DNA from 3 places in the Marinomonas sp. PE14-40 genome. Region 3 is predicted to be linked to each of the others. Evidence: predicted binding sites of a transcription regulator. Region 3 holds the regulator's gene; each other region holds the start of a gene.
What was found. Region 3 encodes sigma-54, which starts transcription at its own class of promoters, with help from an activator protein. Its sites were predicted from a motif close to TGGCACNNNNNTTGCTNT; they were not measured.
Positions count from the first base shown of each region.

Region 1: a site for sigma-54 is predicted at 1,803-1,820, ahead of Q0A08_RS10195 (ammonium transporter). Genes of this name have one in related genera too.
Region 2: a site for sigma-54 is predicted at 1,209-1,226, ahead of Q0A08_RS12240 (flagellar basal body rod protein FlgF). Genes of this name have one in related genera too.

Region 1 covers NZ_CP130700.1:2,236,072-2,239,359, reverse strand. Annotated here, with positions in the region: gene yjjG (pyrimidine 5'-nucleotidase) at 1-406, shown strand, start outside; gene Q0A08_RS10195 (ammonium transporter) at 480-1,691, opposite strand; gene Q0A08_RS10190 (PAS domain S-box protein) at 1,977-3,288, shown strand, end outside.
Region 2 covers NZ_CP130700.1:2,654,757-2,658,044, forward strand. Annotated here, with positions in the region: gene flgG (flagellar basal-body rod protein FlgG) at 1-387, opposite strand, end outside; gene Q0A08_RS12240 (flagellar basal body rod protein FlgF) at 432-1,175, opposite strand; gene Q0A08_RS12245 (flagellar hook-basal body complex protein) at 1,293-2,990, opposite strand; gene Q0A08_RS12250 (flagellar hook assembly protein FlgD) at 3,002-3,288, opposite strand, start outside.
Region 3 covers NZ_CP130700.1:1,820,854-1,824,141, reverse strand. Annotated here, with positions in the region: gene ptsN (PTS IIA-like nitrogen regulatory protein PtsN) at 1-443, opposite strand, end outside; gene Q0A08_RS08320 (RNA polymerase factor sigma-54) at 457-1,929, opposite strand; gene lptB (LPS export ABC transporter ATP-binding protein) at 2,005-2,730, opposite strand; gene lptA (lipopolysaccharide transport periplasmic protein LptA) at 2,730-3,254, opposite strand; gene lptC (LPS export ABC transporter periplasmic protein LptC) at 3,238-3,288, opposite strand, start outside.

The sequences.
Region 1 (3,288 bases), 420 kb from region 3:
GCCCGGTGCCGTTGCCTTACTAGAAAGCTTATCAAGCCGAGTTAATATGGCCATTATTACCAATGGTTTTACAGAGCTACAGCAAGCAAGGCTAGAGAATACGGGTTTAAAGCATTATTTCCAAGATGTGGTTATTTCTGAACAGGTGGGTTTAGCAAAACCAGATGTGGCTATTTTTGAGCATACTCTGGCTAAATTGAATCATCAGGATAAGGCCTCTGTGCTCATGGTTGGGGATAACCCACACTCGGATATATTAGGAGGAATGCAGGCAGGGATAGATACCTGTTGGCTGAATCACCATGCCAAACCTGTCCCTGACAATATTGAACCAACCTATGAAGTCGCTAATCTAGATCAGTTAAGACGCTTGTTACTTGATAATGCTTTAATCAAGACTGAATGATAATGACATTAAAAACGCCCTAACGATTAGGGCGTTTAATTTAAGTGTATATCAGTGTTTATGAAGGGCTGCTTTAGTCTTTATTCATCGAATTAATTTTGTGAATAGATAAGTCGGCGCCGTTAAACTCATCTTCTTCGCTTAGACGAATACCCATGACAGCTTTCATCACGCCATAAACGATAAAACCACCAATTAGCGCTACGGCAATGCCTGCCATTGTACCAATGACTTGAGATGCAAGGCTGACACCGCCTAAACCGCCAAAAGCTTGGCTGCCAAAAATACCTGCAGCAATACCACCCCAAGCACCACAAATACCGTGTAATGGCCAAACGCCTAGTACATCATCTACTTTGGTCATTTTTTGCTGGATAACAACAAATAGCCAAGTGAAAAGAAAGCCTGCAATCACGCCAGTGAAAAGTGCGCCAATTGGGTGCATGACATCAGAACCAGCACATACAGCGACTAAACCAGCAAGTGGACCATTATGAATAAAGCCTGGATCTTTCTTGCCGAAAACCATCGCACTCAAAATACCACCTACCATGGCCATTAGGGTGTTTACAGCAACTAAGCCACTGATTCCATCAAGAGTTTGAGCAGACATGACATTAAAGCCAAACCAGCCTATACATAAAATCCAAGCCCCTAATGCAAGGAAAGGGATATTGGATGGGGCAAATGCCATCAGTTTACCGCCGCGCATTCTGCCATTACGTGAACCTAATAGCATGATGGCAGCTAACGCAATCCAACCACCGACACCGTGAACGACGACAGAGCCTGCAAAGTCATGGAAGCCATAGCCAAATTGATTTTCAAGCCAAGCCTGGAAACCGTAATTGCCATTCCAAATGATACCTTCAAAGAATGGATAAACTAAGCCAACTATCATGGCTGATGAGATTAACATGGGGTAAAACTTGGCTCGTTCCGCCACACCGCCAGAGATGATAGCTGGGATAGCAGCAGCAAATGTCATCAAAAAGAAGAACTTAACGAGTTCATAGCCATTGTTCTGTGCCAAGGTCTCAGCACTGGCAAAAAAACTTACGCCATACGCTACTTGGTAACCTACAAAGAAATAGACCACAGCAGAAACACCAAAATCTGTCATAATTTTGACTAAGGCGTTTACTTGGTTTTTGTTTCGTACCGTTCCGACTTCTAAGAAGGCGAAGCCTGCATGCATGGCGAAGACCATAATGGCGCCAAGTAAAATAAATATAGTGTTTGAACTTGAGACCAGTATCTCAACAGCACTGTTAATAGGTGTCATAGGGTTTCCCTTGCTTTATTTCGGTGCACAAAAAGTATTTTTGCACTTATTTTTATCGTTTTTGTTTTGGTTTGGTGCGCCTTTATTGTTTTGGTGCACTCTGGAGCATATTTTGCAATTAGTGTGCCCAATGTTCTTTTTTGGTGCTTCCTTAGTGTTTAATGCTTGTTGCTAGGGCGTCGTTTAAAAAAACTGGGGTAAATGAAGAGATATTGAAAAAAGGAATAAAAGCAGGCTCTTGAGTTTGTTAAGCTGGTTGTCTTAATAAGTTGGTGAGGTTAATGGATGTTGTTTGGACATGTGTCCCAATTACTGAATCGAGCGACAAGTAAATCTGTTAAAGCATGGTTGCCTAACTATGGTGTTGCTTTTGTTGTCCTGCTTTTAGGGATTCCTGTGGCGAATTATTTTGCTCAACAACAAGGCATTAATAATGCTAAACGAATTGAATTTGATTTAAACCTTCAATTACAGAATTATCAGAAGCGACTTCAAGATGAGTTTCGTTATTATGAATATGCACTGACTGACCTACAGGCATTGGTAAATAGTGTCGAAAACAACATACTAACGCAGCAGCACTTTAAAAAATTTTCAAAAGCAAAAAATTATTCTCGAGAGTTTCCCAATATTACTAGCTTTGGCATCGTCAGGTTTGTGCCTCGAAATGAAAAACGTCCTTTTGAAAAGTGGATGTCTGAACAGCTTGGTAGCAAGTATATTATTACCCCAGCAGGTGACGATGCAGAAAACTATTTCGCGGTGCAATATACCAATGCGCCTTTAGACCAATCTATGCAAGGCTATAATTTTGCTTTTAATGCAGTGAGTCATGAGTCTGCTCTGAATGCGGCTTTACGCAATAACTTTCAAATAACGCCCCCTATCTTTTTTAAGAAAACTGCTTCAATTGATGAAAGGGGCTTTCTGATTTTCTTTCCTATGTATAAAGAGTCCCGTTATACACAGGTCAATGAGTTTAGTGAAAAGGACTTAATCGGTTGGAGCTATGCCAAATTCTTAGGTAAAAATCTCGCACAAGCGATTGGTATCAAATCAGGTTCTTTAGCATTTAGTATGCGTGATGTTACTAACTTGAATGACCAAGTGTTTTATCAACAAACGGTGACTAATCCCACGCATTATAAAGTAAGTGCAGATCTTAATTTTTATAATCGTAGCTGGCATATCGAACTAATCGCAGGCCAAGATTATATTGAAGCTATGCATCTAGTCGATGAAGACAGCGTACAAAAGACAGTGCTAGCAGGCGCGTTTCTTTTTTCTGCAGTTATCTTCTTTTTAATCACTTCCTTAACTAGGCGTCGCCAGGTTGTACGCCAAAGTATTCGCCTTAACTCAATTTTAACCAGTGTAAATGAAGCCATTATCAGCCTAGATAATGATGATTGTGTATTAAGCTGGAACCCAGCGGCAGCCTTGCTTTTTGGTTATAGCGAAGAGGAGTCTTTAGGGCGATTCTTGCCGGCTATGATATTACCGAATGATAAGTGGGCCGAATATGATATGGGTAAGGGCTTTATTGAAAAGGGTCAATCTTACAATATCTTGGATACTCAAAGGCTGCATAAGGATG
Region 2 (3,288 bases), 830 kb from region 3:
TACCAAACTACCTTCTGAATTCAATTGAAATTGGCCATCTCGGGTATACCCCATGTTGCCATCTGGCATTAAAATTTGGAAAAAACCTTGCCCTTGAATAGCAACATCTAAATCTCTGTCTGTGACATTGTAATCACCTTCAGCGAAATTCTTTTGAGTTGCCGAAACCCTAACACCAGCACCCATTTGCAGGCCAGAAGGCAATTGTGTATTTTGAGATTGTAAGCCACCTGGCTGTTGTACTGTGTGATAAAGCAAATCTTCAAATACTGCTCTATCTTTCTTGAAGCCTGTTGTAGAGACGTTTGCTAAGTTGTTTGAAATAACAGACAACTGCTTATCCATTGCAGAAAGACCTGTTTTACTTACCCATAATGCTGGATGCATATTAAACTCTCTTAAAAAATTCGATACTTATTATAAAAATACAATTATGCGTTTCGCTGCAAAATACGCGCCGATGCATTACCGTTGTTACGCACCGTATCCATTACCTTGATATTCATTTCAAATTGACGAGAAAGCCCCATAATCTTAGTCAGTTCTTCAACCGCACTCACATTGCTACTTTCTAAAAAGCCAGATTTAAGTTCGGTATTAAAATCTTGCTCCAGTGGCGCACCACTTCTCGCTCTCAATAAACCATCAGGGCCTTTTTCAATAAGTTGAGTATCTGGGTTAACCAATTTAATCTGCCCAATAGTCGCAACTTCTGCAGCAGTTCCACCTTCAGGAATAATAGAAATAGTGCCATCTTCACCGATAGATATTTTATCGATAGGCGGCAAAAAGATCGGCCCTCTCGCTCCCATGATAGGCAAACCGCTGCCATTAACTAACTGCCCATTAGCGGTAATTTGTAAATCTCCTGAACGCGTATAAGCCTCACCGCCTTGCGCATCAAGCACAGCAATAAAGCCGCTATTTTTCATAGCAACATCAAGAGATCTATCAGTTTGAATTAAAGCACCGGACTCATAACGAGTGGCTGGATTTTCTGTCATAGAATAGACACGACTTGCATAGTGATCACCATACACAGGCATAGCACGAGCTTGCTCAAAGTCAGCTCGAAATCCGGTTGTATTTACATTTGCAAGGTTATTGGCACGAATGGTCTGGGCTTGCATAATCTGCTTACCACCACTCATTGCTAGATATAGGGCTCTATCCATTCTATGCACTCCAAATAAAAAGACTACACTTAGCATTCAAACATCATGCCAAGTATAGCCTGCCCCTTTATTTGGTCATTATCTGACAGAGGGTATCAGATAACTTTATTCACTAGATTACCTCAGATTAATGATCGTCTGAGTCACCGTATTTTCAGTTTCTAAGGTTTTAGAGTTTGCTTGATAGTTTCGCTGCGCTTCAATCAAGGCAACTAATTCAGAGGTTAGATCGACGTTAGATTCCTCTAAGGCGCCACCTTGAATACTACCCAAGGTCCCCGTATTTGGCTTACCTACGTTAGCTTGGCCCGAGTCAGAACTTGCCACCCAAGAAGTATCACCCGACGGCGTCAATCCATCAGTATTATCAAAAGTTGCCAATGCAATCTGACCTAATATAGAAGTTTGTTGGTTAGTATAAGTCGCAATCAAATACCCCTCTTCATCAAAAGAAACACCCTGTAACTCACCTGCGGTAAAACCATCTTGCACAAAAACATCACTACTATTTAATGCAAACTGAGTAGACCCATTCAAATCAAGGGGAATAGTCGCCGCTCGGTTTGTTGGGTCAAATCCAGAAATCTCTAATGTAATTGGCTGAGTCACGGCAAAAGGCGGAAAACCTTGCGCCACCCCAGAGATATTACCTGCCGTATCAAAAGTCACCACAACATCATCTGGAATATATGAAGTGAGATCCCCTGTTACTGGATCTTCATATTGTGTTTTACCATCAACGGTTACCACCATCTCATAGGTGTTATTTTCACCTTGTTTAATGAAGTAATAACCAAGAGTATGCTCTTCACCTAAACCATCATATAACGTTTTGGTATTACCATAGGTATAAGTAGAAGGATCTGATGGATCAAAAGCTTCACGCGCAACACTGATCGGCTGAACCACGTTAGCTGCTAACATGGTATCCGCTATAGCTACACCATTAAGCGTACCTGTAATGGCAAAAGGTGTTTGCGCCAAGCTTGTTACACTCGCCGTATCCGGCTGACCTGCCCCCATATATAGAAGCTGAAATGGATCTTCATTAATACCATCAAGGTTAAGGTCTTTACCTTCTTCCGGGCCATTGAAAGTAGCATATTGATCTACCATCCAAGCTGCACCCGTATCATCAGTTGCAGCCCCATCAACGCTTGCATGCACCTGATAAGTATTAGGCAATTCAGACTTAGCATAATAATAAGTAATAATATGGTTGGCGCCAGCAGCATCCGTTATTGTCTGAGTCTGAGTAAAATCGTATGTCTCAGGATCATTCGGGTCAAAATCAGCCTCAATATAAGGAGGAACATCCTTTGACTCAGAGTCAAGGTTAACCTGAATTTCAACATTACTAGTCGCTTGAGGTGCAATCCTATCTGTTGGTACTTGAAGGTTTTCTAAATTACCGCCAACAATACCATCAACAGCATTGTAACCTTCTACATTGGCACCATCATTAGTAACAAGATAACCCTCTGCATCAAGCTTGAAATCACCAGCTCTGGTATATGCCTGAGTACCACCCAGGTTCAAGACAAAGAACCCTGTACCATCAACAGCCAAATCCAAGTTGTTATCTGTGTAAGCAATGTTACCAGCAGAGAAAGCCTGTGCGATGTTATTAACACTCACACCAGAGCCAATTGTGTTATTACTACCTGCACCTACAACACTGGTATTGTACAAGTCACCAAATTCTATTCGAGACTGCTTAAAACCCGTTGTATCCGAGTTGGCAATATTGTCACCGGTGACACTTAACGCATCGGCAGACGCTTTAATACCAGATAATGCTGTATTGAAACCCATAACCCTCTCACTTAGCCAACTATATCAAGCTCTTCAGTTAATCCAATTTTACCTACCCCTGATACATTCAATTCCGTACCATTCGGGCCACTAATTGTTACACCCTCAATCTTGGCTGGAAGCCGAGTCATTAAAGATGTTTTTACACCCTCTCCATCAATAGAGAGCGCTTTAAAATTATATTCTCCTGCTGCTAACGCATTTCCTTCATTATCTTTTCCATCCCAAACAAATGACTCTTCATGCACACTCATATCACGCACTATGTCACCCTCTGCATTTCGGATTTCCAATGTCG
Region 3 (3,288 bases):
AATGATTTGAATGTATCGTAAAGTGCCTGGTTTGAATTTGCTTGTCTTAAAGACTCAAGTTTTTCAGGAGACTGAGCAAACTCTGCGATTTGACCTAATGTCGTAAGGTGGTGATCGCATTCTTGTGGCGGCACAATTAAAGCAAATATTAGATCGACTTTCTTACGATCTATAGCGTCAAAATCAATCGCTTTTTCTAGGGAGATAACAACCATGGCGGTATGGTTTGCTTCTTCTAGGCGACAGTGAGGTACTGCGATGCCTTGTCCTACACCAGTGCTTCCTAGCTTCTCACGAGCAAGCAAAGCATCAAAAACAGCTTCTTTATCGCAATGAAGTCTATCGGCTACCAGATTAGCAATATTCTCAAGTGTTCTTTTCTTACTTGTTGTTGCAAGGTTTGCTATTACTAGCTCTGGTTTTAAAATGTTAGTTAATGACACTTTCAATTCCGCTTTATATTAGTCTTTTTCGTTCATTTGAAGGGGGGATGTTCATTGCTTCACGGTATTTAGCAACGGTTCTCCTTGCCACTTGTATGCCTTGATCTGCCAATGCCGTTGCAAGCTTGTTGTCGCTTAAGGGTTTTTTGGCGGGTTCATCTGTAATGAGTTTTTTGATCATGGCTCGGATTGCTGTTGAAGAACATTCTCCTCCAGAGTCAGTGCTTACATGACTTGAGAAGAAGTATTTCAATTCAAAGATACCTCTTGGGGTATGCATATACTTCTGGGTAGTAACGCGTGAAATGGTGGATTCATGCATGCCAACTTCTTCAGCAACATCATGCAGTACCATCGGTTTCATTGCTTCTTCACCTAACTCAAAAAAATCAATTTGCTTTTCAACAATACAGCTAGCAACTTTGAGTAGGGTTTCGTTACGACTTTGAATGCTTTTCAAAAACCACTTAGCTTCTTGCAGTGAGTTTTTAATGTAATTTACTTCTTCAGTTTTCTTTGAGCTATTAGCAAGTGAAGAGTAGGTCTTATTGATTCTGACAGGAGGTAGAGCGTCGTTGTTGAGTTCTACTTGCCAAATATCATTTCGCTTTCTGACATTCACATCAGGGATAACATAATCGGTATCATCTTGATCTATGAGAGAGCCCGGTCTTGGGTTTAATTGCTGTATTAGCGCAATAACCTCTTTTAGGGCTTCTTCTTTAAGTTTGGTCTTTCTTGATAGTTGAGTGAAGTCTCGGCTACCCAGTAATGCTAGATGTTGGTTTATTAAGTTGTGCGTGCTCTTGTAGAGAGGGTGATCTTTGTAAGCTTGCAACTGTACTAGCAAGCACTCTCTTAAATCGGCAGAGCAAACGCCAACAGGGTCAAAGCACTGTAGTCTATGTTGTACAGCTAATACTTCGTCTTCTTCTAGCTCTTCAAGTTGTGGGGTTAAGCCTTGCCAAATATCATTAATGGTAATGCTTAAATAGCCATCTGGTTGAACGCATTCAATAATAGAATAAGCAATTTCTATGTCACGTTCAGAGAAAGGGGTTAAATTGAGTTGCCATATGAGGTGGTCTTGAATGCTTTCAGAAGGGGCGTTTCGGCTTTCGAAATCAAAGTCATTGTCATAGCTTTGGCCTTCTGATGCGGCAGCTGAGTTCTGATAGGTGTCATCCCAAGAGCTGTCGATGGATAGTTCTTCAGGGATGCTTTCTGTCCATTCGGACTCTACTCGCGCTTCATCATTGTTCTGACTATTTGCGCTAGCTTCATTATCTTTTTTGTCAGTGCTTTCTTCTACATTTGTGTCATTAAAATCATCGTCATCCATCTCTAATAATGGGTTAGATTCTAAGAACTCATGAATTTCTTGTTGTAAGTCCAATGTAGATAATTGCAGTAAACGTATAGCTTGCTGCAATTGAGGGGTCATGGTCAGTTGTTGACCAATTTTTAACTGTAAAGATTGCTTCATAGTGAAACACTTTCTGTAAGAATGATTTGGAACGAGTTATGCATATTACTCCCTTTTTTAGTAAAAGAGAAAGATCTAGAGTCGGAAGTTGTCACCAAGGTAAACTTTTTTCACCTGTTCATTCGAAATGACTTCTTCGGCATTGCCTGAGGCAATAATATGCCCGTTTCCGACTATGTAGGCTTTGTCGCAAATATCTAATGTTTCCCGCACATTGTGGTCTGTGATAAGAACGCCAATGCCACTTTGCTGTAGATGTTTAATGATTTGTTTGATGTCTCCAACAGAGATTGGGTCAACACCTGCAAAGGGTTCGTCAAGCAAGATGAATTTAGGGTTCATAGCAAGGGCGCGTGCAATTTCAACACGTCGTCTTTCGCCCCCAGAGAGAGCCATGCCTAAATTTTTACGAATGTGGGTGATATGGAATTCGTTAAGTAGTTGTTCAAGCTTTTCTTCACGTTCTTGCTTAGAAAGGCTTTTGCGAGTCTCTAAAATGGCCGCTATATTGTTTTCAACAGACATCTTGCGAAAGATAGATGCTTCCTGAGGGAGGTAGCCAATGCCTTTTTGTGCTCTTGCATGCATCGCCAGATGGGTGACAGGTTCGCCATCAATAAATATATCACCTTTATCATTAGCAACCATGCCAACTATCATATAGAAGCAAGTTGTTTTACCTGCTCCGTTTGGGCCTAATAGGCCAACCGCTTGGCCAGATTCAACCGCAATAGATACATCAATAACAACCTGACGTTTTTTATAGCTTTTAGCTAAATTCTTAGCTTCTAAAATCGCCATTAATTAGCCTTAGGTGGAGTGTTGGATTGTGGTTGTAGTGTCATAGAAACACGACCGCTTTTGTTTTTCTTCGCTTCAAATGTGCCTGTAGTCATGTCATAGCGAATGAAGTCTGCGGCGATTTCATCCTCACCACGTTTAATAAAGCCTTCTCCCTCTACTTCTAGAATAGAGGAGCTACTGTCATAGAATATTTTTGTGCCACGGCTAATGATCATATTGCCAGCAGCGTCAACTTGTTGGCTAAAATTTGCAGCTTGATCGTCTGTTCCTTTTGCAAAGATCTTGTCATATTTATTGTTGGATTTTGAGCTGGTAATGGTTAATTTATTTGCGCTAATTAGTATGGTGCCTTGGCTAACTTTTACATTGCCAATATAAATGGCATTGCCTTTTTCATTGTCAATGAAGGCAGAGTCAGCTTCGATTTCAATAGTTTCTTGATAATCTTCAGGTAGTGCGTATCCAGATGTAGTGCTAAAAATACAGCTAACTAAAAATAATAATTTAACGATTTTGTTCATAACTTCCTCGTACAGATCCCTGCATTGTGACCTT